Regions from separate parts of the Erysipelothrix piscisicarius genome, predicted to be linked through region 1. Evidence: a T-box and tRNA genes for the amino acid it is inferred to sense, from the RefSeq annotation. Region 1 holds a T-box; the other holds one or more tRNA genes.
What was found. The T-box of region 1 lies ahead of leuS (leucine--tRNA ligase). A T-box ahead of a tRNA ligase gene usually reads a tRNA of that ligase, here a tRNA-Leu.

Region 1 (16,273 bases):
CTTGGTTTTTTCTTTAGTCCCAAGGAACTAGGTCAGTTCCATTTATTGCGCGTGTTTTTTTGTTAATGTTTTTCCGATAGCACGATGCCACTCTGATAATTTAAGTTGTCGTTTCTCATCATCAATTCTTGAGTCCCATGAAGTATTTTTTGCGCGCACATCAATAAATGCCGCTTTATCTTTAAAAAAACCTGTCTGTAAGCCCGCTAAGAAACAAGCACCAAGGGATGTAGACTCCGACGTAAAGGATCGTTGTACATTCACATTTAAAAGGTCAGCTTGAAATTGCATCAAGAAATTATTGTTTGATGCACCGCCGTCAACTTTAAGGGATGTGATGTTAATGTTTGAGTCTTCTTCCATCGCCTTCATAATATCATAGCTTTGAAAAGCAATTGATTCTAACGCCGCTCGAATGATGTGATTTTTGTTTGTACCTCGGGTCAATCCAAATATGGTCCCTGTTGCATCCATATCCCAATAAGGTGCACCCAAACCAGTGAGTGCAGGAACAAAGTAAACACCCCCGCAATCACGGACTTTTTGGGCGAAGTATTCCACATCAGAGGCATCATCAATAATCCCCAATTCGTCACGCAACCATTGAATCACAGCGCCCGCAATAAACACCGACCCTTCTAAGGCATATTCTATCTTCCCATTTAGCCCAATCGCAATGGTTGTAAGCAAGCCATTCTCACTCTCTACAAATCGTTCTTTTGTGTTCATAAGTAAGAAGCAACCCGTTCCATATGTATTTTTCACATCTCCCGAATTGAAACACGTCTGTCCAAATAAAGCCGCTTGTTGGTCCCCTACAACACTGGAAATTGGAATTTGATACCCTTGAATGTTTGTATAGCCATATAAATGACTGCTGTCAAACACGTGGGGCAGCATGGACCTTGGAATATCCAATGCATTTAAGATGGTGTCATCCCACTCTAAATCCCTTATATTATAGAGCATTGTTCTTGAGGCATTTGTATAATCTGTAGCATGAATTTTGCCTCCCGTGAGATTATAAAGCAGCCATGAATCAACAGTTCCAAATAACAATTCTCCTCGATCTGCTTGTTCCCGCGCCCCTTCAACATGATCAAGAATCCATTTCACTTTAGTTCCTGAAAAATAGGCATCAACAATTAGACCCGTATGTTTTTTAATATAATCTGATAATCCGAGATCTTTGAGGTCTTCACAAATTGGAGCGGTACGACGACATTGCCATACTATCGCATTATAGATGGGGCCCCCCGTATTTTTATTCCACACAACCGTTGTTTCACGTTGATTTGTAATTCCAATCGTTTCAATATGCTCGGGTCCAATACCCGCACGCGCTAAAACTTCATTTAAAACACCACTTTGTGTCGCCCAAATTTCCATGGGGTCTTGTTCGACCCACCCTTGTTTGGGATAGATCTGTGTGGTCTCTGTCTGTGCTTTCGCAATAATATTGTATTCTTTATCGAAAATGATGGCACGCGAACTTGTTGTTCCTTGATCTAGTGTAATAATATAGTCCTTCATGATTATCTCCTTACATGATTTTATTATACCATTCTAGTTCTGTTCTTATGTGAGTATTTGTAGGCTAAGGTTATTTTAATCCTCAATATGTGGAGAATAAATCACGTTTTGAATATTTAACCATAATATTTCATTTTTTCACTTTTTTTGCTTTACATTGTTCAGTTTGTTTGTTAATATAGTAAAGCATTAAGGAAGTAATTCGGAGGTTTAGCTCAGTTGGGAGAGCATCTGCCTTACAAGCAGAGGGTCAGCGGTTCGAGCCCGTTAACCTCCACCATTTTTTTTTGCTCAAACTGCCGACTTAGCTCAATTGGTAGAGCAACTGATTTGTAATCAGTAGGTTGGGGGTTCAAGTCCTCTAGTCGGCACCATAATGTCTCGTTAGCTCAGGTGGTAGAGCAACTGACTTTTAATCAGTGGGTCGTAGGTTCGAGTCCTACACGAGACACCATTTAATTTAAAAATATAAGCATCGTTTTTGATGCTTTTTTTGTGCTCACATCTTTCTCCATACAAATAATTTCTACAGAAAGCGATAACATCATGTTTTTTTTACACAATACTTCGGAAAAGTGATAAAATGTATGCAGTTTTATTAAGGAGATTTCTTATGCTGGCGAAACACTTACAACCCTCCTTCATCTTCCAGTTCCAGGAAGTATCGTTGGGCTTTTTCTTTTATTCGGTGCACTTCAATTTAAACTTATTAAAGTCAAGCACGTTGAGGAATCTGGTTCGTGGCTTAAAAATAATATGGCATTTCTCTTTGTACCTGCAACGGTTGGAATTATGCCTTACTTTGATATTATTCAAAAATCATGGATAAATATTACGATCATCTTAATTTGTTCGACCTTGATTACCTATATCGTTACAGTTCTTGTCGCAGAGTTTTTAAATAAGAAGGGAGTGCATTAATGATGAATTCACTCTTTAACAATCCTTTATTTGGTCTTGCACTAACTTTCGGTGTTTATTTAGGTTCTCAAAAACTACAAAAAAAGTTTAAGTCCCCGCTATTAAATCCACTTCTTATTACTTCCCTAGCAATTATTGTAATGCTCACGGTATTTGGTATTGACTACGAAAATTATAACCAAGGTGGAAAATTTTTAACAGCGTTAATTGGGCCCGCAACTGTAGCCCTCGCAATTCCCCTTTATAATAATCTTGATCTCCTCAAAAAATATAAAAAATTAGTCTTGATAAGTACGCTAACCGGTGTCATTGTACACGCAGTGTGTATTCTGATTTTATCTTTAGTTTTAAATCTTGATTCTCAAATGATTGCAACTGTTATTCCAAAATCTGTAACGACCGCAATCGCCGCAGATGTTGCGCTGAGTTTAGGTGGTCTTAAGACGCTTACAATATGCATTGTGATTGTGACTGGAATCCTTGGTGCCGCACTTGCTCCAATTCTTAATAAGGTCTTTCACATCGATAATCCCTTAGCGCAAGGTCTTGCTTTAGGAACTGCCGCACATGCAGTAGGAACTTCTAAAGCAATTGAGATGGGTGAGTTACAAGGAACAATGGCGACTTTATCTCTCATTCTTACAGGACTTGTTCCCGTAGCGTTGAGTCCACTAACATTGAAAATTATAACTGCTATAATATAGTAGAGGTGAATTATGAAACATATTTTATTTGTATGTCTAGGTAATATTTGCCGTTCTCCGATGGCAGAAGGAATTTTTAAAGATTTATATGGAGATAAGTATGTCGTGAAATCAGCAGCAACGAGTTCTTGGGAGCATGGAAATCCGGTCCACCCTGGAACTGCATCGATTTTAGAAGCGATGGGAATTTCCTGTAAGGGTATGACCTCTTCACAAATCACAATTGAAGATTTCTATCACTATGACTGTATCATCGGAATGGACAAAAGCAATATCCAAAATCTTTTAAAAATCGCAACCAAAGGTACTGAACACAAGATTCATTTGTTTTTGGATCAAGTTGATGACTTAAAAGGACATGAGGTTCCAGATCCTTATTATACCGGAGATTTCGAAGAGACTAAGGATCTTGTTTTACGAGGTTCACACGCTTGGGATCAATATCTTAGTAAAAAAGAATAAACTTTTGTTTATTCTTTTTTTATGCTTTTAATTAATTCTCCAACTAAGGCAATTATTGGAAAGATAATCCAACCGGGATGCCATAAGTTCATGGTGAAGCCAAGAATAAGGTAAACCATTGACGCTAACCCCATTAGAATTCCCGTTATGTTTTCAAGTCGCTCTTCCCGTTCTAATGTTTCTTTTAAACTTGAAGACTGCGCCTTACTTTTAGCCCACTCATAACGTGTTGTCAGTGCATCAATATGAGTTTTATTAACACCCGCATTAATAAATAATACGACCGCAACTGCGGTAATACTCATAAACACTAAAGGTGCGTACTCGCTAACCAACAAATATTCTTCCAAATACACAACTGAAAACACTGCGATGATACAGAGGGCAACACCCAAAACAATTGAACGAATAAATGAAGGTTGATTGTCTTTTTGGATTTGATCAATTCGTTGATATTGAACTGAGTCCACAATCCCTTTATTCGTAATATCGTAATAGGTTGCATAGATCATGCCATAGTATACAAAGAGGGTTACACCCACAATCAGAGATAAAAAGAAAATTATTAAATTATTGAAAGACGCTGTTGCGCCTACACCAACCATAATGACCGCAACTCCTAATGAAATCATCATCGCGAATCGCTTAATAAAGTTGAGATATGCTTCAACTCGTGTAGCTTCCAGATAAACATTCACTTCATCATCAGCCATGTTTAAATCTAAGGCCTCTTTCAGTTCATCAATACTGCCAAACTCTCCAATTACCAAACCAATTGCTTCCGACTCTCCTTTTCCTTCTTCAATATACTGATTGAATTTTAATTCCATTGAGTCTGTTAGGTTCATTTTTAGTTTTACAACTTCATCTGTTTGTGGCAGTGATTTAAACATCACTTCGATATAATCTAATATTTGATTCATAAGGTGTCCTCCTGATTTTGTGTAAAAATATCAATAATTTCTTTTACGAGCTTCCACTCGACACACTTCTCTAGATAGTATTGATTTCCTAAATCTGTAATATGATAGTACGTTCGTTGGCGTCCTTTGGTTTCGTCACCACCGCTGTAAGATTTGATATACCCATTTTTCTCGAGACGCGCAAATGTGGAATAGAGCGTTGTTTCTTTTATTATGTACTTTCGATTGGATAGCTCTTGGATTTTTTGACCAATTTCATATCCATAGGAATCATTTGTGCGTAAGATATAAAGAACAATCGTATCATTGTATCCACGCATTACATCACTACTTAACATTAAACCACCTCTACTTCATCTGTCGTAGTAAATATAACACATCTACTACGACAGATGAAGTAGTTTTGTGATTTTTGTCCATTCTCCACAAAAAAACCAACTGCGAATGCAATTGGTCTTGTTTAAAAATCGATGACAACAATTTCAGGTCGAGCAAAGAGACGCATCGGAAGGACATACACCGTTCCTCCAACACCTGAAGTTATATAGATACTCATATGGTCATCATGGACCATTCCGTAGCGATAGCGCTGTCCATACTCACTATGATTCGCAGCTGGAGCATAGAGACCAAAGAATGTTAGTTGTCCACCATGGAGATGACCCGCTAATGCGATGTCAATATCAGCACCCTTACTGAGTTTGGGTGCATAATCAGGGTTATGTGTAACAAGAAGATTCAGACTGTTATCATACTCAGGAAGTTTTATTTTACCGCGTTTATAGTCATCCACACCGATGATATTCATACCATGAAATCGAACTGTTTCGTTCTTAATCACCTGAACGTCAGCGTATTTCAAACCTTCAAGCGATGTTTCAAGATCACGATAATCATGATTACCAAGAACTCCAATTTTAGGTGCTTCAATTTCTTTTAAGTAATCAAAAATTCGTGTGTTTCTACGATGTTTTTGATGAATATAATCCCCACCAAGAATGACTAAGTCTGGTTCAAGCTGATTTGTTTTATCGACTACGTTTTGGGCTGCATGGTCCAGAAAATTACGGGCACGATGATCGAATTGAAAATCAGACAGGAAGATAATTCGCTTTCCACGCAATTGTTCGGGAATTTCTTTTTTAATTTTAAAGTCTTTTACATTAATCTGTTTTGTTTTAAGCCAATAGTACGCAATCATTCCATAAACGATCAATACTATGACTAGGATTAAAATAAATAATATTAGTTTAAATACCATACGTTACTCCATTCATAAACTTATCGAAAGTTCGGAAACAAACTATATCATGTTCACTATTCATTGTCATTAATGATACTTGTTGATTTCAAATCCCTTCGTTGATACAGAATTCTCAATCCGTCATTCAGTAAATCACGATTATAAATAAATTCTTTCATTTGGCTATGGATAAGTTGAGCATACCCGCCCGTAATGATTTTGGTGCATTCCATGCCCAATTCTTTCTCCATCATCATTGCAAGTCCGCTTATTTGAGCTATTAATCCATATGTAATCCCCGATTGAATACAATGCTCTGTATTGGTTCCAATCACATGGACTGGGATGTCCAACGCCACCTCCGGAAGGTGGGGAATATATTGTATTAACGCATCCAGTGATGTTTGTAAACCTGGAATAATTGCACCACCCATAAAGGAACCATCCGCGTCAATCACACTTAATTTTGATGCACTTCCAATATCTGCAATTATCATCGGCGCTTGATATTGTGCATAAGCACCAACAGCCGTCGCAATGAAATCCGCACCTATTTCATGAGGTTTATCTAATTTAACCCTAAAGTTTTTGGTGTTTTCGATTGACACACAATGAATATCACATTGAAACTGTTTTACCAAAACATCCATAATTGCTTGAGTGATACTTGGTACAACACTTGAAAGGACTACAGCATCAACCTTCGTTTCAATCGTTTCAAAAACTGAAGTATAGTATTTAAGTACATCTTTTTTTTCTGTGATTACTCTTTTTTTATAAACGCTTTCGTTATCAACATAACCAATTAGAACAGTATTTGAGTTACCAACATCGATTGTTAAGATCATAGCCTTACCTCTTTTCATAATTACCATACACCATTTCATCATATTATTCTATAATTCATGATACAGAAAATCATGTCTGTATCATGTACGTAAGCCAGAAATCTTCCAATTTCATCGGTAAGTCTATGAAGAACAAAGAAATGTTTTTCATAAGTATGATCCGGTATCGCTCACCTTCTTGTGCAACTTGAATTGAGGTGCCTTTGCACATCTCTAAATCCGATGTGTTGATTTTTATACTGTGAAAATGGTTCATTCTCGAAATCACGTGTTCCTTACACAGCGCCAAGTTATTTTGGTTTCGATTCAAATCAACAATACAAAGAAAAAAACACATCGAAAGCATCAGTATTAAGATTTGTAGGTATCCTTCAAGGGCTTGTTTCATTAATTACGTGTTGTCATTGTTTGCCACTGATTAAGTAGTGTAGTTTTGAGCACGTCTTTAAATTCATTCGAAAAGACGATCATCCCCGTAGCAATGACTGTTACCACAAGGACCAAACCATATTCCTCAAAAAATGCTTTTATACAACTCACCCCCCTTCCATAAGTGAGACAACCACAAGTCCCATTAAAAGTAAAAACAATAAGCCTACACAAATTAGTGGAATTAATCCCAGCGCACTCACATGGGTTATTCTTACTTCTTTTTTTTGATTTCGAGAAAACATTAACCAATGATGCGACTCGACAATCATGGCATTGAGCCGTATGTTTGCATCATTGGTTCCTGAGACGCTGACGCGATGAAGCACCTTCATAACCTTTCTCACCTCTAAACTATCATAGTCTTTTAGGAAATTATGATATGGACCAATCGAAGATGGCTGTACCTCAATACCTCTTACAAGTTCTTTAATCGAGCCGCGCAATGATTTTGGGGCAATGGGATAACTCAACTTAATTGCTTGATAAACCGTATTGTACGCTAAAAGGCACTGCAGTTCTCTTAACCACATTGGAAACTCATAGAGTAACAGCTCAAGTTGTTTTTTATACTGACGATAGACGTTCAAGTAAATCATTCCCTCTAAAAGCAGAAGTATTATGATACCACTCAAAAGAACTTTTCCACCAACTAAAATAAATGGAACAAGTATAAACATGAGGTTCTTATGAAGTTTCATGTACGTTGATGGATTTTCTTGTGTTATCCGTTTAAATCGATGATATCTACGAAGCAACAGCGCATCAAATAAAGGATCTTTGACGGCATGAATAAAGAAAATATAAACGAAACTCACACACATTCTAATCAATACATTCTTCCTCACAAATCCATGATGCCTTCATCCCTTTCATGGTTTCCATCAATACAATTAAAATTACGATAAGAAATCCAGTCACTGTGTATTGGTAAAACAAAGAATGATTAATGGGTACGGTCTCACGTAGCATTCCAATTGAAAGATAAGCAATCCCTACACTCATTACTATAAGAAGCAAAACTTTTAATCGCATTCCCAAAAGTTCTTGATTTAACTTCTCAGTGTATACCTTCCATTGATCGAGATCTTCCTCATAACTAAGAAGTGCGTGATCAAGACCCGCATTTCCATATGTTTCAGCCATCTCCATGATCACCGCAAGGGTCACAACTAAGTAATGTGGAGAGACGCGTTTATAAGCTTGTATCAATGATTCTCCCGAATTTATCGCCTCTAGAATAACTTCGGTATAGCAGTGAAATTCAGGTTCGATGCTTGCAAGGTGTTCTAAGCATGGCAAGGCTTTCTCCCAGTTTCGAAAAAAAGATGCATTCGAACTTAAAAATAGATACAGCGACTCAAAGGCAATTTTCTGATTTTGATAACAGCAAAGAATGTGAAGTTGAAACACACCACAGCATAATGCGAATCCACTTAGGAGTAGAATGAGAGTGGCTTTTAGTTTGAATATCGTCCCTAGATAAATAATCAACAATAATAAAATCGCTCCCATAAGATACAATGTGCACATTTTATCCATGCCGGTATAAAGATGTGGTTTTGTGATGCGTTTTATTGCTTGACTAAAATCACTACGATTTTTGTAGATATAAATTAGTAAGATTCCTATAAGTATCACCATTTGACACCATACAATTCTGCTTTTTCTTTAATCAACTCTGGTATTTTGGCCTGAAGCCGTTTTCCTTTAAAAGAATAGAGACGATAGTGACCTTCTCGTGTAAAAACTACAATTTCACGAATAAATCGTTGAATGCCATTCGCGCATATTTTTAAATCAATATGAATCCCAATATTAATCGCGTCAAATATTTTCTGTTCATTGATGTATTCTGTAACAGGTGTCATTTGCTGAATCCGATCTGGTATTTCCATTGCACTTCGAGCATGCACTGTACTCATTACACTTGCACCCGTTGAAATACACCTCAATAAATCAACAATCTCAGCACCGCGAACTTCACTCAATAATAGCCAATTCGGTCTTTGTCGCAAACACGCTTTAATTGCATGCGAATAGCTAAATCGTTCATCAACCGTAATTTCAACAGTATCGAGCGTTGGGTAGATTTGTTTAAGATGCAATTCATAGGAATCCTCGATTGTAATAATTCGTTCATCACGACTAATATATCCCGCTAAAAACTTTATAAGTTCTGTTTTCCCAGCTCCAGGCAGTCCACTCACTAAAATATTACACTTAGACCGAACTGCATATTTCAGAAATTTTAACGCCGATATGCTCATATATGAGGAAGCCCCAATATACGATTCACTTAAACGTAGTTTATAAGTTGTCTTTCGAATCGAAACGCTTAAAAATCGGGTAATGCTTGGATGAATCACACTTATCCGCAAATGATTAAAATCCGTTTCTAAGACAGGGTGTTGCTGATTAAAGGGTAAATTAACGATGTTTGACAGACGTGAACAAATCCTCCACATGACTTCGTGACTGGAAAAATTACGATGAACGAGTCTACCTCTCACAAGATCATCGATCCATAAATCAACGCCATTAAAATTAATATCTGTAATATTTTCATCTTCCACAAATGGGGTTAAGGGTCCAAAATCAAAGATTGATGTTAAAATGTTCAACCACCTCTTTTTGTAGATCATTAATAACGTGAGGAATCCCGCTACAAATAACGACTGACAAGTCACCCATTTCCAATGCTTTATGAACAATATTCTCTAATTTTTGCGGGATTGCAAAACTAAGTACATTGGGTTGTTTTCCGGCTTCAATCTCATGTCCATCACGATCACGTACATTCACAATACGCACTCCTTTTAATAATGGAATTATCTTCCCTGAGCCATCAAACTCTCGCACTCGTACGCTTAGATTCACGTAATCACCGGCCCTCAAGAGATTACCACCCGTATTTACCATTGATGCTTCCGCACTCATTAGCACCTCTTCAGGTTCAAGTAATAATAGCGACTTACCTTGTGAATCATCAAAATGCTCAAAATCACGACGATCCAAAATTTGCCCTTTGTAAAGAGTATGACCTAAACGTACATATCGTCCAACGATATTTTCCTTTGTACGGATCATCGTTTCATTAAGAATTTTCTTTGGAATTGATATTTCTTCCAAATGATGCGCTTCAATTTTTTCTCGTTGCACTAAATCCGTATTAAGACGATATACTTTTTCAAATTGACACCGAATTCGCGTCATAATTTCAACCAAACTCCCCAGCATAATAATAGATAGCACCGCCAAAAAAACTCTTTTTTTTATACTAAAATCCCTCCTCAATCATTAATTCTCCAAAGGTAACTTCCCAGCCTGCTATTTTTGTTTTATACATGACTTGGATTAATTTTGGATAAAAATGGTATGTAATATCAAGAACCTCCCCCTGTTGATCTTTCATAAGATTTAAAAACTTCGACTCGAGATGATCAGTGGGTTGCATTTCTGTCATTAACGTTTCTAAAGCATTGCGATATTGGAATCGTTTTTGTTGGTAATCACGCTTAAAGACAGAATAGGAAACCATCAGGGCCAAGAGCATCATCATCACAACAGTATAGCCATACGCTAAAACAATACCTTTCATAAATCACCCACTTCTAATTAATTCAAAATCATTGATTTCCCTTTTAAAAATAAAAAAACAGACTTTCGTCTGTTTTAGTTTGGCTTCACAACCAAATTAACAATCTTATTCTTAATCACAATTTCTTTGATAACGGTCATACCTTCAAGATTTTTTTGAACTTGTGCTTGATCATATACAAGAGCTTTTAATTCATCTTCTGGTAAATTATTAGGTGCAATAAATTTAGCACGTACTTTCCCATTAATTTGAACAACAATTTCTAATTCATCAAGCACTAATTTACTTGGATCAAACTTTGGCCATGGTTCATAGCTAATATCGCCATTCCCAGACACAATTTCATAAAGTTCTTCACCCAAATGCGGTGCAAAACATGCAAGCATTTTAATAAATCCGAGAGCGTAATCTTTATACAATGTCTCTGCTTTATATGCTTCATTCACAAAAATCATCAACTGTGAAATTGCAGTATTCATACCAAATGTTTCAATATCATGTGTAACTTTTTGAACCGTTTGGTTATATACAAAATCAAGGCTACCATCATTAGTTTCCGTAATCTTATCGGACTCAACCATTAAACGGTAGACACGATCAAGCCATTTACGAATTCCATCAAGGCCACGTGTACTCCATGCAATAGCGCCATCTAAGGGGCCCATGAACATTTCGTAAACACGAAGAGCATCCGCACCATGACTTTCTACGATATCATCAGGATTCACAACATTTCCTCGTGACTTACTCATCTTCTCATTATTAGCACCGAGAATCATCCCTTGGTGATAAAGTTTACCAAATGGTTCTTTGGTATCCACAACACCTAGGTCAAATAGGACCTTATGCCAGAATCGTGCATAAAGAAGGTGGAGAACAGCATGCTCCGAGCCACCCATATAAAGATCCACAGGCATCCAATGTTTTAGAAGTTCTGGATCACCGATTGCATCATTATTTTCTGGATCAATATAACGTAAGTAGTACCAGCAAGATCCTGCCCATTGTGGCATTGTATTTGTTTCTCGGCGTCCTTTTGTGCCATCCGCAAACGTTACGTCCAACCAATCACCGGCATTCGCAAGTGGCGATTGACCATCACTCGCTGGTTTGTAATTTTCAACCTCAGGAAGTTCAAGAGGAAGTTCATCAAGTTCAACTGTACGCATGGTTCCATCTTCTAAATGAACAATTGGAATTGGCTCTCCCCAATAACGTTGTCTTGAGAATAACCAATCACGAAGTTTGTACGTAGTTTTCGCTTCTCCGTAACCATTCTCAACCAACCACGCTTGCATTGTTTCTATTGCTTCATCCTTACCCATACCATCTAAGAATCCAGAATTGATATGAATTCCATCTCCAGTGTACGCTTCTACAGAAGTATCGCCACCTTCAATCACTGGAATAATCTCAAGATTGTATTTCTTAGCAAACTCAAAATCACGTGTATCGTGTGCAGGTACTGCCATAATTGCACCCGTACCGTATGCTGCGAGAACATAATCTGCGATGTAAATTGGAACCTTTTTTCCATTTACAGGATTAATGGCATATGCTCCTGTAAATACACCTGATTTTTCTTTATTGAGTTCAGTACGTTCTAAATCAGACTTATGCAACACTTTCTCAACATAAGCATTTACTTCATCGATATTATCTGGCGTTGTAATTTCCTTAACAAAAGGATGTTCTGGAGCAAGAACACAATATGTATTTCCAAATAACGTATCTGCACGCGTTGTAAATACTGTAAATTCTTTATCATGATCTGCAATTTTAAAGATAACATTCGACCCTTCAGAGCGACCGATCCAGTTAATTTGCATTTCTTTTGTTGAATCTGGCCATTCGACTAAATCCAAATCTTCCAATAAACGATCTGCGTATTCCGTAATTTTTAAGACCCATTGACGCATTGGCATACGAATTACATCAAAACCACCCACTTCACTCTTACCGTCAATGACTTCTTCATTCGCAAGAACGGTTCCCAATTCAGGACAGAAGTTTACGGGTTTCTCATCAACGTAAGCCAATCCCATGTCATAAAGCTTTGTAAAGATCCATTGAGTCCATTTGTAGTAACCTGGATCTGTTGTGGAAATCTCACGACTCCAATCATAAGAAAGACCAAGACTTTTAATTTGATCAGTAAAGTGCGCGATATTTTGTTTTGTAAATTCATTTGGATGATTTCCAGTTTTCAAGGCAAATTGCTCTGCAGGTAGACCAAAAGCATCCCATCCCATAGGGTGTAAGACATTAAAACCATTCATGCGTTTATAACGTGCAATTACATCCGTCGCAGTATACCCACGTGGATGCCCTACATGAAGTCCATTTCCTGATGGATATGGGAACATGTCTAAAACATAATATTTTGGTAAATCAAAGTTATGAACATCTGTCTTAAACGTTTCATGTTCATCCCAATATTTTTGCCATTTTTTCTCAATTTTTAAATGGTTATACATTTTTTATCCTCCTATAACATAAAAAAAGTACCTCTAAAGGACGAATTGCTCGCGGTACCACCTTAATTCCTATCGATATTCGATAGACTCTCAATCCTTTAACGCAGGGGACGTAATTTCCTACTGATTCAGAAATTATGCTCAAAGATGAGTTCAAAAATCTTAATACACTGATTCACACCAACCATCAGTTCTCTTCGCTATTTTAATTTTCTACTATTTCTTATCATCGCTTTCTTAAATAATAGTGGAAACATCACCAAAAGTCAATAAACCAAGTCATTAAAAAAGGCGTCTTACGCCTCTTCATTTTTAGTTCCTTCTTTAACAATTGCCATGAGAACAATATTGGTTACGACTAAACCCGCAGCCAATAACATTGAGGGCTTCCGATTCGCCTTTTTAACCGCTTTATTTATAATTTTTTTCAAATGAACCTCGTAAAGATTTGATCGCGATTCTAATTTATCTAAGTGATAAACATCCCACAGATTAATGCGTTTTATGTTTGAATACTGTTCAGCTTTTTCAGTGAAAACACCATTGGTAACAACAATACCAATCTTCGCCTTATGAAACACCAAAGCAGCCGCGAGCTCTGAAATCGGATCGGTCCCTACTTCCTTAGGATTAAATACGATTTTAAATGCACAACGCATCCCATCTTTCTTTGCAACAACATGAACGCCATGGGCATACTTCGCCTCAGGAACTTGAATCGAATCATAACCCAACAGCGGTAACAGATTTAAGAAATAATTTTCAAATGCCTTCTGATTACGGACCTCTAATATGTGTTTAGGAGTTTTAGTTTTAAAAAGCGAAGCAATAAAATTCATATTTAATACCACCTTTCGTTAATCAATAATTAAACCGAGATAACCAATCAACGCACTTGCTTGATCAGCACGAATGCGCATTCCTTTTATAAGTGAGGGAGAATATACAATCGTATCAAAGGTGCAAGTCGTTAAATCTAAAGCGTTACAGCGCGTATCCGAGAGATTTAATCCTGTAAGCTCGCAATCGTTAAACTTCATATTCTTATATTTTGCCATCATCAAGGATGTCTCATTAAGTCGGCATCCCTCAAACACGACATTTTCAAAACTTGATTGTGACAAATTCATAAAATTCATCAGTGTATCTTTAAATAACACATCCTTAACTTTGCTATCGTAAATTTCACTCGCCATTAACTTACAGGACAAAAATTCACAGCGGTAAAGATAACTTTTTTGTAAAGAATGATTACTTAGATCACAACGATCAAACACAACATCCAGCAATTCGGCACGATCACACGCATCCATTTCAAATTCACATTTACTAAAACAGACTTGTTCACACTTTACTAATGCGTGATCTTGATAAATTAAACATGATTCATAACGTGTATTACGCTTTAATTCCGAAAAGAGTACACGAGCATTGCTCACTACCAACTCTTCGATAAACTGAGGTCTTTTCATAATTTCTCTTTTCTATAGATTGCAAGACCAAATTCTAAGCCTACATTTAAGTGTGAATACTTCGTCAGTCTTTCAATATTTTCTTTGGGTGTACGATGGGCATAAGGAGTCATCTTGAAAACATTTAAAATATCCTCGGTTGAGGTTATTTCTATGGGTCCCTTAATTTGCATCACATCGAGTAATTGGAATCCTTCATACATTTTCACGTCAACATCGTTTGCATAAGGCTGATCATAGACGATTTCTTTGAGTTCCATCAAATGATTCGCAAGTGGAAATACCTGAACAAAGATCCCATCGTCTTTTAAAACCCGAAAGATTTCTTCAATCTTAAAAGGAGCAAAAACAGATAAGCATGCATCGAATGAATCATCAATGATCGGTAAATCAAAGGTACTTCCCACTGCAAGCATCAAATCTGAGTTTCGTTTTGATCCCAAATCAACGGCATTCTTTGAAATATCAACACCATAAACCGTTCGTCCTGACTTGAGTAACGATTCCGTATACCAACACTCACCGCAACCCGCATCCAAAATGTGATTACTCGAGAACCTATCAAAGACATTCTTGATTTGATCAAGCAATAATCCGTAGTATCCTTTATCTAAAAATTCTCTCCGAGCACGAACCATCAGCTTATCATCACCATGTTGCTTCATTTTATCTTTTTGGGACATGAGTAAATTTACATAACCACTCTTGGCTCGATCAAACTGATGACCCTTAGAACAAACGTAAGATCGTTCCTGTTCTTCCAATGCTTGTCCACAATTAGGACACTTAAAATATGTCATATAAATCCCTGCCTTACTTAGTAATAATTATACCACACCTCATTCTCTTTTCTACCAACATACTTAACATATATATCGACTATGTTTATCTTGCAATTTTAGAAAAAAGTTTTATAATTTAAGAGACTAAGGAGGTCATTATGAAAAAAACATTACTCGTCCTACTCGTTTCAATTTTCGTATTAACAGGTTGCACCTCAAATAATCTCATGAAAGATTATAAAGGATTCACCAAGAAAGATCATCACTACGTAACAACTGATTCTGAAACGATCATCAAAAACTTAGAAGATTCTAAGGAAGGTATTTACTATATCGGTTATGCTGATTGTCCATGGTGTGTTGCCCTTGTTCCCGAAATGGAAACAGTGATAACAGACTTAGAAGCAAGCTACAAAGAACAAGGAATCGAAATTAAGCCTGAAATTATGATGTTGGATGTTCAAAATTCAGAATACAGTAATAGCGATGACTTGAAAAAACGGTTGTCTGATTGGGATAAACAACTTCCTGAAGCACTCCGATCAAATGGATATGTACCTTTTGTTGTAGCGATTGATAAAGATGGAAAAATTCAAACACATTTAGGTACGGTTGATGGACACAAACCTCCAGTTGCACTCACTGAAACTCAAGTTAAGTTCTTGCACTTACGTCTTAAAAATATGTTTGACGGTATCCATGCACATAGAAATTAGAGCCTAAGGTTCAATTCTATTTAGCACATTATGAATCAATAAAAAGCGAATCCCAATGCTTCGAGCAAGCATTGGGATTCGTTTTTTATTAGAACTTATTTAATGGGTTTATGAACAAACCACCAGTCAAGGTACTCTGTATCGCCTTCATTTGCTTGCGCT
Region 2 (16,273 bases), 760 kb from region 1:
CTACTTTCATATGCCCCTCCATATAAAGTTCTTGTATAATTGTACTAAATTTTCACATAAAATCCTATTGTTAAACTCATTTTATCGTGTAGATTTTATTATATGTGAACTTTTTTGGAAAACATAAAAAAAAACACCCTAATTTAGGTGTTATCGTTTAAAATTGGCGTCCCCGGAGAGATTCGAACTCCCGACCACACGCTTAGAAGGCGCGTGCTCTATCCACTGAGCTACGGAGACAAATTGTGCTCTATGCGTCTACAATAATATCATTAAGACGCATAGAATACAATGCTTTTTATAAATCTCTTTCAAATAATTCTTCGACGGTCACTTTATCATCTGTAATCGTGATTTTTGCGAAACATGTCGGCGATCCGTCACGATTATAATAGAGTGAACCGGGATTGATGAGCAGTATCCCATCGACATCTTTCACAACCGGAACATGCGTATGACCGTAACACGCAATGGTACAACGGTGTTCCTTGGCCAAGGCAATAATATCCTCTTCGATATGACGGTAACGCATTAAATGACCGTGCGCTACAAAAATACGGGTTCCCTTAACCTCAATAACTAACGATTCAGGGTACTTATAGAATGTATCATTATTACCGGTCACTGCATGGAAGGGTTTCATGGATTCAAGATCAAGTTCATTATCGCCACAATGAATGTAGGCATCTGCATGAGGATAATTCTGTAAAATCGCATCGAGAACTTTTTTCTTACCATGGTTATCACTGCAAACGATAATTTCTGTCATATTGTTTCCACCTTTTCTATTGATTTAAAGAGACGTTCTATTTGACGTTCCATTTTATGGGCGTCACCCGTTGTATAGGTTTGACACACTGATGAGTTAAACGAATAATTCATTTCAATAAATTCACGAATCGGTCGTTTGGAATCATGAATATTTCCCTTATATATTTTTCTAAAGACATCTTCTACTAGTGGAAAATGCGTACATCCAAGAATCAAATCGGTTGCCTCAAGAATTGGCGTTAATTCATTCCGAAGGTATGTTTCTAAATCTAAATTTTGATTTAGACCTTCAATAATATTAACCAATTCAGGGAGCGCAAGTTCTTTAACCGATCCTGATCCTTTTTCATGAATCAAATTACGATATGCATGGGCATTAAATGTGGCAAGTGTCGATACAATTCCCACACAAACATCATCTGTCAAATCAATTTGACCAACGGTAAGTTCAATGATACCAATAAGATTCATATCGGGAAAATGTTTACGTACGGTTGTCAGAGCAACCGCCGAAACCGTATTGCATGCAATGACGACATCTAAGATCTCTCGATCATGGAACCATTGCATTGCATTGATGGTATACCCAATGATTGCATCATCCGATTGATTCCCATAAGGTGCATGCTTTTGATCTGCATAGAGCACCAAAGAGACTGGATCAAGATTTTGTTTTAAGTATTGATAGACACTGTAGCCACCCAGTCCCGAATCAAAAATTCCCAATGTACTAATTTTTTTCATGATAATCATTCCAATCTATATGTAGTATATCATACAAATCAATCGCAACATCCTCCGGTAAAACCGTCTTCAAAGTTTCTAAAGATGCTGCACGAATATTTTTAAGTGATCCAAATTTCTTATATAGTTCTTTTTGTCGAACCTTCCCTAATCCACTTACTTCATCAAGAATTGATCGAGTCATTGCTTTTTTCCTTAGGTTACGATGATATGTAATCACAAAGCGGTGCACCTCATCTTGCATTTGCATAAGGAAATTAAAAAGGGAGCTGGTTTTATTGATTGAAATCATGCTGCCATCTTCACGCATTAAAGCATGTGTACGGTGACGATCATCTTTAACAAGAGAACACACCCTTAAATTCAATTCGAGATCCCTTAAAACCTCCAAAGGCGCATTAAGTTGTGGTTTACCACCATCAACCAACACTAAATCTGGCATTGGCTTCTCTTCACGTAACAAACGGAAATAACGTCGATACAAAACTTCCTTCATGGATGCAACGTCATCATTACCTTGATGCAACTTATACCGTCGATATAAGTTTTTATTTGGCTCCCCATCATCATAAACAACACACGCTGATACTGCGAATGAACCCGAAATATGTGAGTTATCAAAAACTTCAATACGATGAATCAAAGTCTCCATACCTAAAGCATCACTTAAATCCTTCAACGCTTCATCTTTGAATTGTTGACGTTCACGAAGTAATGAGAATTGATCATCGAGCTGTTGTTGTGCATTTTTTTGGGTAATCTCCAACAAGGTTTTCTTCTTACCTCGAATCGGAATTTTGACTTCAGCCTCTAAAACATCCCCCAACTCTTCCGCATCGACAACGTTTGGAACATAAATTGTTTTCGGTAACGGTTGATTTTCATAGAATTGCGCAATAAAAGAGACAAACGCATCGAGGGGCTCCTCCATGCATGCTTCAACCGCCATACTGCGCTCTAATAAACGACCCCCACGAACAAACAATCCGACAATTGCAATGTAACCTTGATAGTAGGCGTAGTGGAACAAATCAAATCGTTCGTTTAAAGAAAACTGAACTTGTTGTTTATCACCAATATAATCTAGAGCGTGCAATTTTTCTTTATAGACTTGAGCCAACTCAAAATTTAAAGATTCACTCGCCTCTAGCATTTTTCGCTCTAATTCTTCTTTAAAGGTTTTTATATTGCCATTCAAAATACTCATAACATTTTGACGCCAAACATCTAATTCTTCTTTTGAATAACGTTTTCCCGTTCGATTAAATGCACTGTAAATGGCTAATGTGTTGGGTAATAAGGTATCTCCTGTAGGCACAGAATCGTTTAGAAGCCGCGCCATATCACGGGCTGCAGTAGCATCTGGATACGGTCCAAAGTAATGAAATTGCTTTGATTGCTTTCGATCGCGAGCGACCAAAACCTCGGGTTTCCCCTCACGTGGTACTTTAAGATATGGATATGATTTATCATCCATAAAGATAATATTGAATTGAGGACGGTGTTCTTTAATTAAATTAATCTCTAGAATTAAGGACTCTTTCTCCGTACTGGTTATGATAAATTCAAAATCAGCAATCTGACGTACCATGCGCGTTGTCTTATGATCATGGGCACCTGTAAAGTAGGAGCTTACGCGATTTTTTAATTTTTTCGCTTTTCCCACATAGATGATTTCCCCATTTTTATTTTTCATAAGATAACAACCCGGCTCCATCGGTAGTCGTTTCAGTTTTTCTTCAATTGTTGTATGGGTCATTGTTTTAATTTCACAATCGTCGCACCCATACCACCGTCACCAACACCACCTAATTCAAAGGAGCCTACATGTTTATTACGACGTAGTGTTTGATGAACTGCAGTACGAAGTTGTCCCGTCCCATGTCCATGAATAATTCTAAACGTTGGTACTTTATGAAGTACACACTCATCAATATATTTCTCAACTTGAGGTATAGCCTCCACAACACGAAGACCGATAATATTCAATTCTGTTTTAAATGAAGATCTCGCATTAACACTATGACTTCGTGTTGGTTTTGCTTTCACCTTTTTCGCAGGTCCAGCAATACGAGTGAGCTTGCTTAAATCAACATTTACTTTTAAACCACCAATCGAGACAAAGGCTGTGTTTTTTTCAATTGAATCTACAATACCAACTTGGTTGGTGGATTTTAACTGTACACGATCACCCTTACCAATGGTCTCATCAACAGCTGTTTCTGCTTGCAATGATTGAATTTGCTTAACTGCTTTTTTTCGAAGGTCAGGACGATTCGTTTTATTTAATACATCCAATTGGCGTTCCGCCTCTTCAACCATCTGTTCCAATAATGCTTCATTCTCTTCACGCAAGGCTTGTTCTTTACGAACAAACTCAGCTTCAAGTGCTTTTTGTTTCATCAATGCTTCGTGCTTAAGTGTTTCAATCGCTTCTTTTTCTTTTAGAAGCTCTTGTTCAAGCTTATCTTGTTCATTAATTTTCGCTTCAAGAATTTCTAATAAATGATCCGCTTCATATTGACCTTCTTGTTTGTATTTAAAAGCACGGTCAATAATGTCCGCTTGTAACCCTAGACGCTTCGCAATCGCAAAAGCATTGGATTCCCCCATTACATTTTCACGATAACGGTATGTTGGTTTAAGATTTTGCAAATCAAACTCAACACTTGCAATCAGAATATCGTCATATTGCGTTCCGTATTTTTTAAGTCTTGAAAAGTGTGTCGTCGCAATAACCCAACAACCAACCGATCTAAAGTGATCCAAAATAGCCATTGACAAACTTTCCCCTTCAAGAGGATCCGTTTGCGATCCCAATTCATCAAGCAATACAATGGATTTGGATGTTGTTTGAGCATTCACTTGCGTCATTGTTTCCATATGAGCAGAAAAAGAAGATAATGATTTTTCAATTGACTGTTGATCACCAATATCCACAAACACTTGGTCCACTAACATCACTTCTGCTGATTCCGCACAAATTGGACAACCCGCTAAAGTCATGAGAATCGATAACCCCATTGTTTTCAAACTCACACTTTTCCCCCCTGTATTGGGACCACTAATTAAGATCATTTTATGAGGTGGTGTTAAGGTATATGTATTCGCGACAACTTCTTTCGGATTAATAAGAGGATGACGTGCATTTTTTAAGTATAAACGATCTTGGGTCAAGGTCGCTACCACAGCATCATTGTGTGATCCCCATTCTGCTTTCGCAAAAAGACAATCGATGATTGCGACCGTATCAAGATCTGTGGTTAACTGTTGAGCATCTTCCGCAATTAAGTTTGATGTTTCACGACAAATACGTTCAATTTCATCATGTTCTTGATGGATGAGACTTTGATATTCATTTTGCATTCGCGCTAAAAAGGCAGGCTCAAAATAAACCGACTGCCCACTTGCGGATTCACCATAAATTGTTCCTTCAAGCTTATACTTATCTGAAGGTTTGACTAAAAATGTACGACGACCATGTTGGAGTGAAACGACGGCTTCGCTCAGCATTGCCCGATTTTTTGTTAAAAACTCTTGTGTTTTATTCTCAATATTTTGTTCCAGTGCTTTGCTTTGGCGTCTTAGTTCGCCCAAATGAGCACTTGCACGATCTAAAACTTCACCTTGTTCTCCAAAACAATGCTCAATATGTTTCAAAGTTGATGCTTTCACTTCAAGACTTTCAAATAAATCCTCAAGTGCAGGATAAGACCCTTCTAAATTTCTAAATTGTTTTTTTAGACGTTCAAGACCTTGCATAAAGCGTCCGACATCTACGATATCTTCTACGGATAAAGTCCCACCCTTTTCAGCAAGGGTTAAGGCATAGGACACATCGGTAATCCCTCCAAAGGACATTGAGCCATTCACAACCACTAATTGCAACGCATCTTTAGCACGAGCCAAATCACGTTTTACGATTAATGAAGAAAATGAAGGAACCGTATTCAAAACCGCTTCCTTTCCCAAGGAAAAAGATGCGAAATGAGCGATGCGCTCAAGCACTTTATCGAACTCTAATCGAGACGATGTATTATTCATATTTTTCTAGATACTCCCTAATCTGTATTTCATTAAAACCATGTTTTTCAAGCCACTTGACCATGGCTTCTTGTTGACTTGGCGATAATTGTTGATCTGTAATAATGCTTTGAATTGCAGTATTTTGATTCATGAAATCATCAAAAGCTCCTAAAACTGGTTTTGAAGCATTCTCAACATAAACGAGCCACGTGTTATCGATCACTTCCTGGCCATTTTTGATGATTGGTGTCGTCAATATAACGCAGATCAAAACAAGTTTAAGTGCAAAAAACACGACACTAAAGACCCCTCCAATTGCTGAGTTTACTTGCTTTACTAAAGGGACTTTTGAGATTACCGTTGCAAGTGGTGTTACAAGCATTAAAACGATACGAATCACAATGAATAGAATTACAAACCAAATCAACTGATTCATTTGATGTACAACGAGTTGATTAATGGTTAAAAACCCCGTTCCCGATGCTTTGAAGAATTGGAAAACTTGCACAAAAACCGGTGCAAAAATCCATGCTGCAAAAAGAGATACAAATGTTCCAACAACATCAACAAGTTGCAACAACAAACCTTTCTTGTATCCAATGTATAAGGTCACCGCAAACCATATTATAATAACCCCATTTAAGTAGCCCATCCAATCATTAGGAAACATCACCATAAAATCACTCCTTTTGTATTTTTATTTTAAGGGTTCAACTGTTCATTTCATAAAAAATAGTCTATATTATTAGTATGACAACTATTACATTAAAATTAACAGATAACCAAATTAACGAATTAAAATCACGATATTCAAAATATCCGATTCGTTACGATATTCAGTACACTCACTTCCAAATTAAGGGAAGTGATGTAACCATTACAGCCTATACCAGTGGTAAGGTTGTTTTCAGCGGGGAAGGCGCATCTTTTCACGCTTCATCCTATTCAGAACAGCCTGCAAAACCACAATCTAGTGTTGCTTCAACATCGAAGCTCAAAGGTTCTATGGCAGGAAGTGATGAAGTCGGTACCGGAGATTACTTCGGCCCCATCACGGTGTGTGCTTGTATTGTGAATGAATCCGACTTATCACGCATTCCCGTTTCGGAGATTGTGGATTCGAAGCAAATGACGGATGATAAAATTCGAAACATCGCACCGATTCTGAAACGTGAGCTTCAATACAGTCTTCTTATTCTCGATAATAAGAAATACAACCGTGTCCATCCAACTATGAACATGAATGTTATTAAGGCAAAGCTCCATAATCAAGCTTTTTTAAATTTAAAAAAACGCTATGTAATGCCTCCCTATGCAATCATTGATCAGTTCATGGCTGAAAAACCTTACTACAATGCCCTTAAAGGCGAACCGGAAATCTTCAGGGGATTAATCTGTGAAACTAAAGCCGAAAACAAATATATTGCCGTCGCATGCGGTGCAATCATTGCGCGATTTGGTTTTTTAGATTACCTTGATAAACTATCCAGCAAATACGACTGTACATTCCCCAAAGGCGCTGGTCCTCACGTTGATACATTTGGTAAAGAATTTGTAAAGCGTTATGGCAAAGAGGAACTCGAAAATGTTGCTAAGGTTCACTTCGCCAATACACAACGCATTCTTAACGATGTGTAAGCGAAACCGCGATGGGTTTATCAATCTTACGATAGGAAACCCCTGCTGCATCAAACATGCGTTTTGACACTAAAACAGCATCTGTTTCTGCATACTTATCATCTTCATAAACCATTTCTTTAATACCGCTTTGAATAATTGCTTTTGAACACTCATTACATGGGAATAAAGAAACGTAAATTGTACACCCCTGTAACGATTGGGTCGCATTGAGAATTGCATTCAACTCTGCATGAACGACATAAGCATATTTCGTTGTTTGAAAATCTCCCTCACGCTCCCAAGGAAACGCATCATCACTCAATCCCGTTGGAAGGCCATTATAGCCAATTCCAAAGATTTTTTTTTGCTGATCCACAATTGCGGCACCAACTTGAGTTGAAGGGTCTTTTGACCGTAACGCCGACAAATGAGCCAAGCCCATAAAATATTCATCCCAAGAAATGACATTATCTCGTTTACTCATACGATTCCCCTACTTCATAAAACCGCTTAAGCGGTTTGCATAATTTTAAAATCCAAGTTTATACCAACTATTAATCACAGACATATCCAATCTTGGACTGGATAAGGTTCCAGCATGCTGAGTCATTACGATTCCAATGCCAACGACAAATACTGACGATAATACCATGGTTCCTTTACGTAAATAGTCCCAATCTTTTCGTTTTGAAAAAATAAGTCCACACAACACTCCAGCAATTAAACCACCTAAGTGAGCCGTTGCACTCACACCAGGTAAAGTACTAATAATTAAGTTAATAAATAACACTTGGAAAACTTGAGACATAACCTTTGGATTACGCATTGCTTTTGTTTCAACCAAATAAACGCACATTGCACCCAGCAAGGCAAATAAACCACCACTGATACCAAGTCCAATAACACCCTCATCGAGAATAAAAACAAATGCATTCCCCATCAAAATTCCAGCAATCAAGGTAAATAAGTACTTTTTACCTTCCATCACCGTTTCCATCACCACACCTAAATTTCTGAGAGACATCAGATTCATAATCAGGTGAAGGAACGAAATATGAAGAAATCCTGCAGTTAAAAAACGGAACCACTCATGAGCATGAACAATAAATGGTTTATAAAATGCCCCCAACATAACCGCAACCGTATTGATGTTTAACCCAGGCACTAAGATTAAGTATTGTGCAATTAAGAACACCACAACACAAATAATTGAGATAACATTGGTTACAGGAAATGAGCGATGACGTGCTTGTTTTTGCATTTTTCCGATTGTTTTTTTCAGACTAAGAACCGCTTTTGACAAAGAACGATCCGGATTTTGGCTTACTTTTAGTAACCCCTTCAATTCACCATAAGAATCTAAGATTTGCGACGATGAAATATAATTCGGTCCAACAACCACATTCAAATCATCCCCAACTTTGTCTTCTTGATTCACACTGATATTAAGACCCTCTGCCTTCGTCTTAAACACGAGTGCAAGGCTTTCACGGTGTTTTGAAATCATTGCACGATCAATATTTGAAAGGGATGTCGAAGTAACCATGATTATCGAATTGTCCTCAACATTTTGATTCACAAGCCATACCTGTGAACTGTCTTGAGTCATTGAAACCATTTGATATTGAAAATGCTTCATAAAATAGTTTGCGACTTCAATTACCCATGCATCATATTGAGACTTTGTATACATTAATCTAACCTCCTGATGTCCTCGATTACATCTTTCATTGTTTGAGGTAATTCAGCTTCAAACGTCATAACCTCTTTTGTAATGGGATGCGTTAACGATAATTTTTGAGCGTGCAAACATTGACCGTTTGTATCCCATGTATTTTTATAACTATACGTTTGGTCACCTACAATTGGATGTTTAATATACTGAGCATGAACACGAATTTGATGCGTACGCCCTGTATCTAACTTACAACGCAAGACGCTATAATCGTTAAACCGTTCTGTCAAATAAAAATGCGTTACTGCATGCTTACTGTTTTGATCTGTGACAGCCATGCGTTGACGGTTTTTGGGGTCACGACCAATTGGCGCATCAACCGTTGCACTTTGATGTTTAAATTGATGATGAACAATTGCAACATATTCTCTTGAAATAAGTCGTTGTTTTAAGTCTTCAACTAAAATTTCATGCGCTTCATTTGTTTTTGCTACAACTAACAAACCCGTTGTATCTTTATCAATTCTGTGAACAATACCTGGGCGAAGTTCGCCATTAAGATTACTTAACTGCGTTGTGTGTGCTAACAAGCCATGAACCAACGTAGGTTGATTTAAGGTTGATGGTGATGGGTGCACAATTAACCCTTTTGGTTTATTCACAACAAGGATTGCGTCATCTTCATAGACGATATCCAAATCCATCGCGACGGGAACAATCGAAATTTGTTCTTCCGTAATTTCATACTCAACAATATCATCTTCTTTTAAGCGAAGGTTCGGTTTAACCGCATTCCCATTCACTGTTATTTTTCCATCTTTAATCCATGTTTGTAAAACACTGCGTGAATAATCTGTTACAGCAAGTGCCATATACTGATCAATACGCATTCCATCAAACATTTCTTCTACAATTAATTTATTCATATTTTTGACCTCTTTCATCGAGATAGAGTACGATTGCTAGAATGCAAACCCCTACAACCAAACTCATATCTGCTACGTTAAATACAGGAAACTGATATCCAAAGATATTGAACGCAAACATATCACGTACATAGCCATAAACTGCGCGGTCGAACAAATTCCCAAAAGTACCTGCAAATATTAAGGCAATCGCTGTCAAAATGACAGGTTTATCTTCTTTTACATAATAATAGGCGAGCACAATGCATACTGCTGATGCAAGAACGATAAACAGCCATTTTTGACCATCCAACAAGCTCCATGCTGCTCCTGTATTACGTACATACCGAAGTGAGAAAAATCCGGGTATAACGTGTAACGATTCCCATAATGGAATTGTTTTGTCGATCCATGTCTTAGATAGCAAATCGATCACGATAATTACGACACTTAATAATCCTAAACGTTTCTTCATAACTTTCTCATTTCATGTGTTTATTATAACATTATCGCATATTCATTGCATATATAAAACCCCATCAAAAAAGATGTAAGCCTTCACACCTTCTTTGTATAATTATTTAGAAATCCAACAAATTCTTCAAATGTATGAACCGAATACGGATTATCCATTTTAAATTGATACTCATGACCTAAAACATCTGCCACACCTTCATCAAAGACAGAAGTGACTGGAACATCGAGCGATTCCAATTTTGCCTGCATTTTTAAGCCATCTTCCATGAAACTCATTTGATTTCCGTCAGTAATAAATGTCGGTGGAAAATCGCTCGTTACATGATTAAGAATGGACAATGACTCAACATAATCGGTATCCATCCATGCCTTTTCACCCATATAAGCCCACGCTAAACGGCTCACAAAGAAATCTAAAATACCGGATGAAGACTGCATATTTAAAAGACCATTTAAATCATAGGGACCACAAAACAATGCCATCCCTTTGACAGAACTTGGATTTAAAGTTACATTTTGATTCAATTTTTGTTCATACGCCGGATCCACCTGAACCATCATGAATTGCGAGATAATGTGTGCCCCCGCAGAGTCGCCCGCGAGAATAATATTATTGATATCTAAACCAAAGAGATCCGCATGGGTTTGAAGATATGTTATGGCTTCACCAACTTGGTGAACTGGGGACGGATAAACCGCCTCTGGAGCGAGGTCATAATTAAGATTAATAACACGATAGCCTTGATGCGCTAATTGAACCGCATACTCATAATTATCGTGCTTATCACCACCCACAAATGCACCACCGTGAACCCAAATAATCGTCGGCAACTTCTGGGCATTTTTCGGTCCAAACAAATCAAAGGTATTTCTTCCAGCAGTGGATTAATACGTTAAATCGGTGTAAGCATCAACTTCAGATTCAATCAATTCATAACCATGTGGTTTTACCGCTAACCCGCCTTCAAACACTTTTCGAATAAGATATGCTGCAGGAGATGGATCCACAATAAAGTAAACAGCAACGCCACCTACAATTAAAAGAACCAAAGCTAATACAGCTAAAAGTCCGCGCTTAATACTCGCCCGACTCATCGAATCACATCCACATGTAAACCTTCAAGGACATCAAAGGTCTTTTGATTTAAAAGAGGATCGTAACTGTCTGTACATGATGCATCTACAAGAATGCGGGATTCGGGACACTCAGCCTTAACCATCACACACGTGCTAATAACACAGATATTTGAAACAAGACCCATCACTTCAATTTCATCATAATTTTTTTGATCTAAATAATTCCCCAACTCCAACGATGCAAACGTCGGTTTATTAAAAATAATTGAATCCGGCTTAATAAATGGCTCTAACCGCGCATCCAACGCCCATCCATGAGACCCCAAAATACAATGTTCAATTGGTAATCGACGTCCTTCTTGCGTCTCAAGATAGTTTGAACCATGCGTATCACGTGTGAACACAACATCACAATCTTGCTCATTTTCTAATTTTTGGATTATATTCATAACCACTTGGTTTGCACCTTCAAAACCAAGTGTCCCCGATACAAAGTCATTTTGAACATCAACGATAATGTTTAATTTTTTCATATTGTCCACCCTTTTTATTTTATTGTAACATAAAAAAGTCCTCGTTGGAGGACTATGCTTTTTCAAGCCATTTTGAAGCTTTTGAATAAAGAAGCGTAAGAATCATTGAACTGATCCAGGTAACAGAATAACTCCAATATACCCAATCAATGGAATGATTGATTCGCATCATGATAAATAAGAATATTTGTCTTAGGATGGTGAAACACGAAATCATGATAATCATCGGAACCATTGTGAGGCCTGCACCACGTAATGCACCACTCAAAATACTTGTTGTGCTGAGTGCAAAATAGAATGGCACCATAATCCGTAACATCCGTGCACCATATACAATAACCATCGGTTCAGGTGAAAAGAAACCAATGAGTTGATCTGCATAGATAAACGTTGGAATCCCGATAATAATAACGATCCCGACCGCTAAAACTAGAGCAGTACGAACCCCCTCCATAATACGTTCTTTACGTCCAGCTCCAAGGTTTTGACCGGTAAAAGTCGTTATTGTTAACGAAAAACTTTGAGTTGGCATGGATAAAAACGCATTAAATTTATCCGCCGCACTAAATCCGGCAACGGCTGCAGAACCAAAGGCATTGATATACGATTGTACCAAGACATTGGAAAATGAAACTACAGTCTGTTGAATTCCAGTAGGAATTCCCAATCGAATAATTTCATACAGTTTATCTCGATGAATACGAATATCTGTCATCTTGAGTTGATAAATATCATCAACGCGTAGTAAATGCATCCAGACTAAAATTGCAGATGTAAGCTGAGCAATCAGTGTTGCAACCGCAACACCTAAAATTCCCATATCAAAAACAATAACAAACAATAAGTCTAATGAAACATTTATAAGACTTGAGATGCATAGATAAATTAAGGGATTGCGTGAATCCCCGATTGCACGTAAAATAGCTGCTCCTGAGTTATAAATAACAAGACCGGTTACACCCCAAAAATAAACTCTTAAGTAAAGTGTTGCAGGTTCCATAATATTTGCGGGTGTCTTGAGCCACCCCAGAAATATTGGGGACATTACGTAACCGAAAAATGTAAGAAAAACACTTACAATCAACGAAAACGCCATAAAGGTATGAATCGAATCATGCAATTCTTCATCTTTCTTCGCCCCAAAATATCGAGAAATAAGAATACCCGCACCAGTCGAAATCCCCATAAACAAACCAATAATAACGTTACTTAGAGGCGTACTTGCACCAACTGCCGCAAGCGCTTCTTCACCCACATAGTTTCCAACCACAAAGGAGTCCACGGTATTATAAAGTTGTTGGAATAGATTCCCAATCAAAAGCGGAATTGAAAACAAGAGCATTTCTTTCCAAATGACGCCCTCTGTCATTGACGTCTTTTTATGAATTTTCATTATAACCTTCCTTCTTAACCATAAATATTATACACGATATTTTACGTAAATCATTAAATTAGCCACTTTTAATCTTGCACATTGTTTATTCCAATGCTATAATAAAAAAGCAATTAAGTGCAATGCACCAGTGGCGGAATCGGTAGACGCGCACGCTTGAGGGGCGTGTGACGCAAGTCGTGTAAGTTCAAATCTTATCTGGTGCACCAAATATATCTTCAAACCAACTTCGGTTGGTTTTTTTATGTTTTAGTCAAGAATTGACATAATAAAACGAGGACATCTAAGCCTCGTTTTATTGTCGTTTTATTGTCGTTTTATTGTCGTTTTATTGTCGTTTTATTGTCGTTGTTCCACTGCATTTGCCATAATTCGATAGCCTTGATAAACCCCAGCAAATCCACCAATTATTAAAAAATTAATCACACCTACGATATGAACAGAATTATGGTCTAAAGGCGATGAAAGCCATGCACCTAAATTATTAAACCCCACTCCAATACACATCGTCATCGCCAGCATGACCAAAATATGTTGTTGATCATCATTGTGTGTATAGAGTGCATAGCAGTTCACAAAGGTTATCGCGAGATACATTGCTCCCAATTCACGCTGCCATCCAAAATCAAAACCCCAAATTGAATTTTCAATCATATAACTTGGGAAAATCAAATGAGACACCGCGGCGATAAAAAACACACCGGTCATGACCATTAAATACCCTTTTCTTCTTTTCATCAATCCAGCTCCCCTGCATTTTCTTAATTATAGAGAAGATATCCTCGGGGTTCAAGTCTCTTACTCGTTTATCGAAATTTGTCCGAATAAAACTATTTCCTGATTTTGAAGGTTTTCCCTGAAAACATTCGTACACAAAACACACCCAATACAAAATAGACGGTTGTAATAATAGACAGCCATATATTTAGATTCGGTACTGAACTTAGACGATTACCATTATAAGCAACCATCACCACAAGAATCTTCATGAGGTTGTAGAGTATTCCCTTCTCTTGCATCGATTCATTGTAAGGTTGCAACGTATAATACATCAGTAGATTATGAACACTGAAGAAGATGCTTAAAAGTATTAGGGTAAGTATAAACATCATGACTTCACCACGTACTGGTACAATGAATTCAACTGAAACCATAAAAACCACACCCAAGATGATTGGTAAAAGTGGAATCAAATTCAATGTTACAAGCGTTCCAAGCCGCCCAAGAAATTGTTTCCAAATAATTTCAGGACGACGATAGAAAGCGTAATTCAATAATTTCGAATCACAGTTTAGATAATAAGCACGGGTCATCGATTCGCCAATATTCAGCAAATAGACGACAAAAATATAAGGTCCTATCGATTTAAAAATCTCCGTAGAAAGTGTTTTCGAGACATCAATAAATTCATTAGGGAAAAGAATTCGCATTCCCCATAACACCACGATACTTAGGAGCATTGCCACCAAAATAATTACAAATCGGAAACGCAAGGGTTTAAACCATAGGCGCCGGTGACGTTCAAGAAAAAGTCGATTCAAAAGACTGTATCCTTCTTGATGATTCAAAACACGATTCGATCGTTCAAGATTGTAATCATCATCAATGCGTAACGTTTCCTGTGTTGTTTTAAGATTTATCTCTGCAAGGCTTTCATCGGGACGTGTACGTTGAAGCATCGTGAGTCCATATGCTTCATGTATATCCGATGCATTAAATGGATTGCGAATTATAAATCCAATTGCACCGACGACAGTGATGCATGTCACAATCAAGAACAAATGATCCGATAAGAGGTTCAATAAATATAGACCACCTACACTCAAAGTAAGCACCAGCATAAATCCTATTTTATAACTTCCTTTAATCTTCTCGTGGTATCGATCGAAATAGGTTAAATCAATGCCTTCCGCGATAATTTTGGACGCCATCACAAACAGTCCCATCATCAATGCAATCCAAAAACTTTGGTTATACATTAAAACGGTAGACATCATCACGATTGCGTAAAGCATCCGTTCAATGAAGTCATTTCGCATACGAAACATGTAGTAAGATTGATAATCCACTTTGAAGGAACGTATTAAGGTCCACTTCTCTTTAGAGTCATCCGTCGATATGGTGTTGATACAGCACCCAAGCAACACCAAGAGCAACCAAATAAACGCAATCGGAACGGATGGAAATATTTTCGCAATCAGACCAAAAACAATAAATAGATAAACAAATTGATTCACGACGATTCGTATAAAATGAAAAACCGATACAACGCGCCCCAGTTTCTTTTTTTGATCCGTTTTTTCATAAATATTGGTATAGATGACTTTACGTAGTGGTTTTATCGAACGAAGGTAGTAAATAAATTGATTCGTTCGATTTACCCTTGTAATATCCTTTAAAACATTATGATTGATGATTATCACTTAAGATATGAATGATATCTTCCTCAAACGAAGGATCATGCAATCGCCCAAAATCTAAGATGGATGCTTCACCGTGATGTAAGATAATCACCTCATCACAAATATCCTCAGCGATCTGCATCATATGGGTTGATAAAACCATAATACAGTCTTCTTTAAACGCTACGAGTTGACGTTTCATTTCAATGGATGCAACCACATCAAATGAAGTTAATGGTTCATCAAGAAAGAGAACTTTTGGCTTCAACATCATAATGCAGAGCATCTGCAGCTTATTACGCATTCCATGTGAATAGTCTTTGATAAGTTTATAACGGTCATCTTGATTGAATTGTATTGTATCAAAATAAGAATGAACATCTTCACGTTTAAATCCTTGATCCTTATGAATATCAATAAAAAATGTCAGAAATTCAAGTCCTGTCAAAAACTCAGGCAACATCGGATTTGTATAAACAAACCCGACATCTTGTTGGGTTAAGGGTGATCCATCCTCAAAACAAACCGTCCCTTGGTCATAGGGAATTTCTTGACTAATACAGTTAAAAAATGTTGTTTTCCCTGCTCCATTGCGCCCCAATAACGCATAAATCTTTCCCTTTTCAAGCGTTAAATTAATGTCCTTCAAA

Region 2: it encodes a tRNA-Leu, which carries the amino acid that the T-box ahead of leuS (leucine--tRNA ligase) is inferred to sense. The anticodon was not compared.

The regions. Positions count from the first base shown of each region.
Region 1 covers NZ_CP034234.1:1,657,578-1,673,850, forward strand. The annotation lists gene glpK (glycerol kinase GlpK) at 43-1,533, opposite strand; tRNA gene EEI45_RS08220 (tRNA-Val) at 1,738-1,813, shown strand; tRNA gene EEI45_RS08225 (tRNA-Thr) at 1,832-1,907, shown strand; tRNA gene EEI45_RS08230 (tRNA-Lys) at 1,912-1,987, shown strand; gene EEI45_RS08235 (CidA/LrgA family protein) at 2,140-2,454, shown strand; gene EEI45_RS08240 (LrgB family protein) at 2,454-3,158, shown strand; gene EEI45_RS08245 (low molecular weight protein-tyrosine-phosphatase) at 3,171-3,620, shown strand; gene EEI45_RS08250 (permease prefix domain 1-containing protein) at 3,629-4,543, opposite strand; gene EEI45_RS08255 (PadR family transcriptional regulator) at 4,540-4,881, opposite strand; gene EEI45_RS08260 (metallophosphoesterase) at 5,004-5,804, opposite strand; gene EEI45_RS08265 (type III pantothenate kinase) at 5,861-6,634, opposite strand; gene EEI45_RS08615 (hypothetical protein) at 7,022-7,174, opposite strand; gene EEI45_RS08275 (hypothetical protein) at 7,171-7,887, opposite strand; gene EEI45_RS08280 (beta-carotene 15,15'-monooxygenase) at 7,889-8,605, opposite strand; gene EEI45_RS08285 (CpaF/VirB11 family protein) at 8,701-9,687, opposite strand; gene EEI45_RS08290 (SAF domain-containing protein) at 9,662-10,279, opposite strand; gene EEI45_RS08295 (hypothetical protein) at 10,344-10,664, opposite strand; gene leuS (leucine--tRNA ligase) at 10,739-13,141, opposite strand; T-box leader at 13,175-13,380, opposite strand; gene EEI45_RS08305 (restriction endonuclease) at 13,438-13,980, opposite strand; gene EEI45_RS08310 (pentapeptide repeat-containing protein) at 13,999-14,613, opposite strand; gene EEI45_RS08315 (putative RNA methyltransferase) at 14,610-15,413, opposite strand; gene EEI45_RS08320 (thioredoxin domain-containing protein) at 15,554-16,111, shown strand; gene EEI45_RS08325 (peroxiredoxin) at 16,207-16,273, opposite strand, start outside.
Region 2 covers NZ_CP034234.1:898,097-914,369, reverse strand. The annotation lists gene EEI45_RS04660 (G5 domain-containing protein) at 1-10, opposite strand, end outside; tRNA gene EEI45_RS04655 (tRNA-Arg) at 165-240, opposite strand; gene EEI45_RS04650 (YfcE family phosphodiesterase) at 299-769, opposite strand; gene murI (glutamate racemase) at 766-1,515, opposite strand; gene uvrC (excinuclease ABC subunit UvrC) at 1,502-3,274, opposite strand; gene EEI45_RS04635 (endonuclease MutS2) at 3,271-5,559, opposite strand; gene EEI45_RS04630 (CvpA family protein) at 5,552-6,211, opposite strand; gene rnhC (ribonuclease HIII) at 6,292-7,179, shown strand; gene EEI45_RS04620 (deoxycytidylate deaminase) at 7,166-7,645, opposite strand; gene EEI45_RS04615 (rhomboid family intramembrane serine protease) at 7,691-8,854, opposite strand; gene EEI45_RS04610 (RluA family pseudouridine synthase) at 8,854-9,762, opposite strand; gene lspA (signal peptidase II) at 9,755-10,216, opposite strand; gene EEI45_RS04600 (alpha/beta hydrolase) at 10,300-11,076, opposite strand; gene EEI45_RS09230 (hypothetical protein) at 11,104-11,313, opposite strand; gene EEI45_RS04595 (cysteine hydrolase family protein) at 11,310-11,828, opposite strand; gene EEI45_RS04590 (MATE family efflux transporter) at 11,881-13,221, opposite strand; tRNA gene EEI45_RS04585 (tRNA-Leu) at 13,346-13,430, shown strand; gene EEI45_RS04580 (hypothetical protein) at 13,561-13,959, opposite strand; gene EEI45_RS04575 (hypothetical protein) at 14,052-15,644, opposite strand; gene EEI45_RS04570 (ABC transporter ATP-binding protein) at 15,625-16,273, opposite strand, start outside.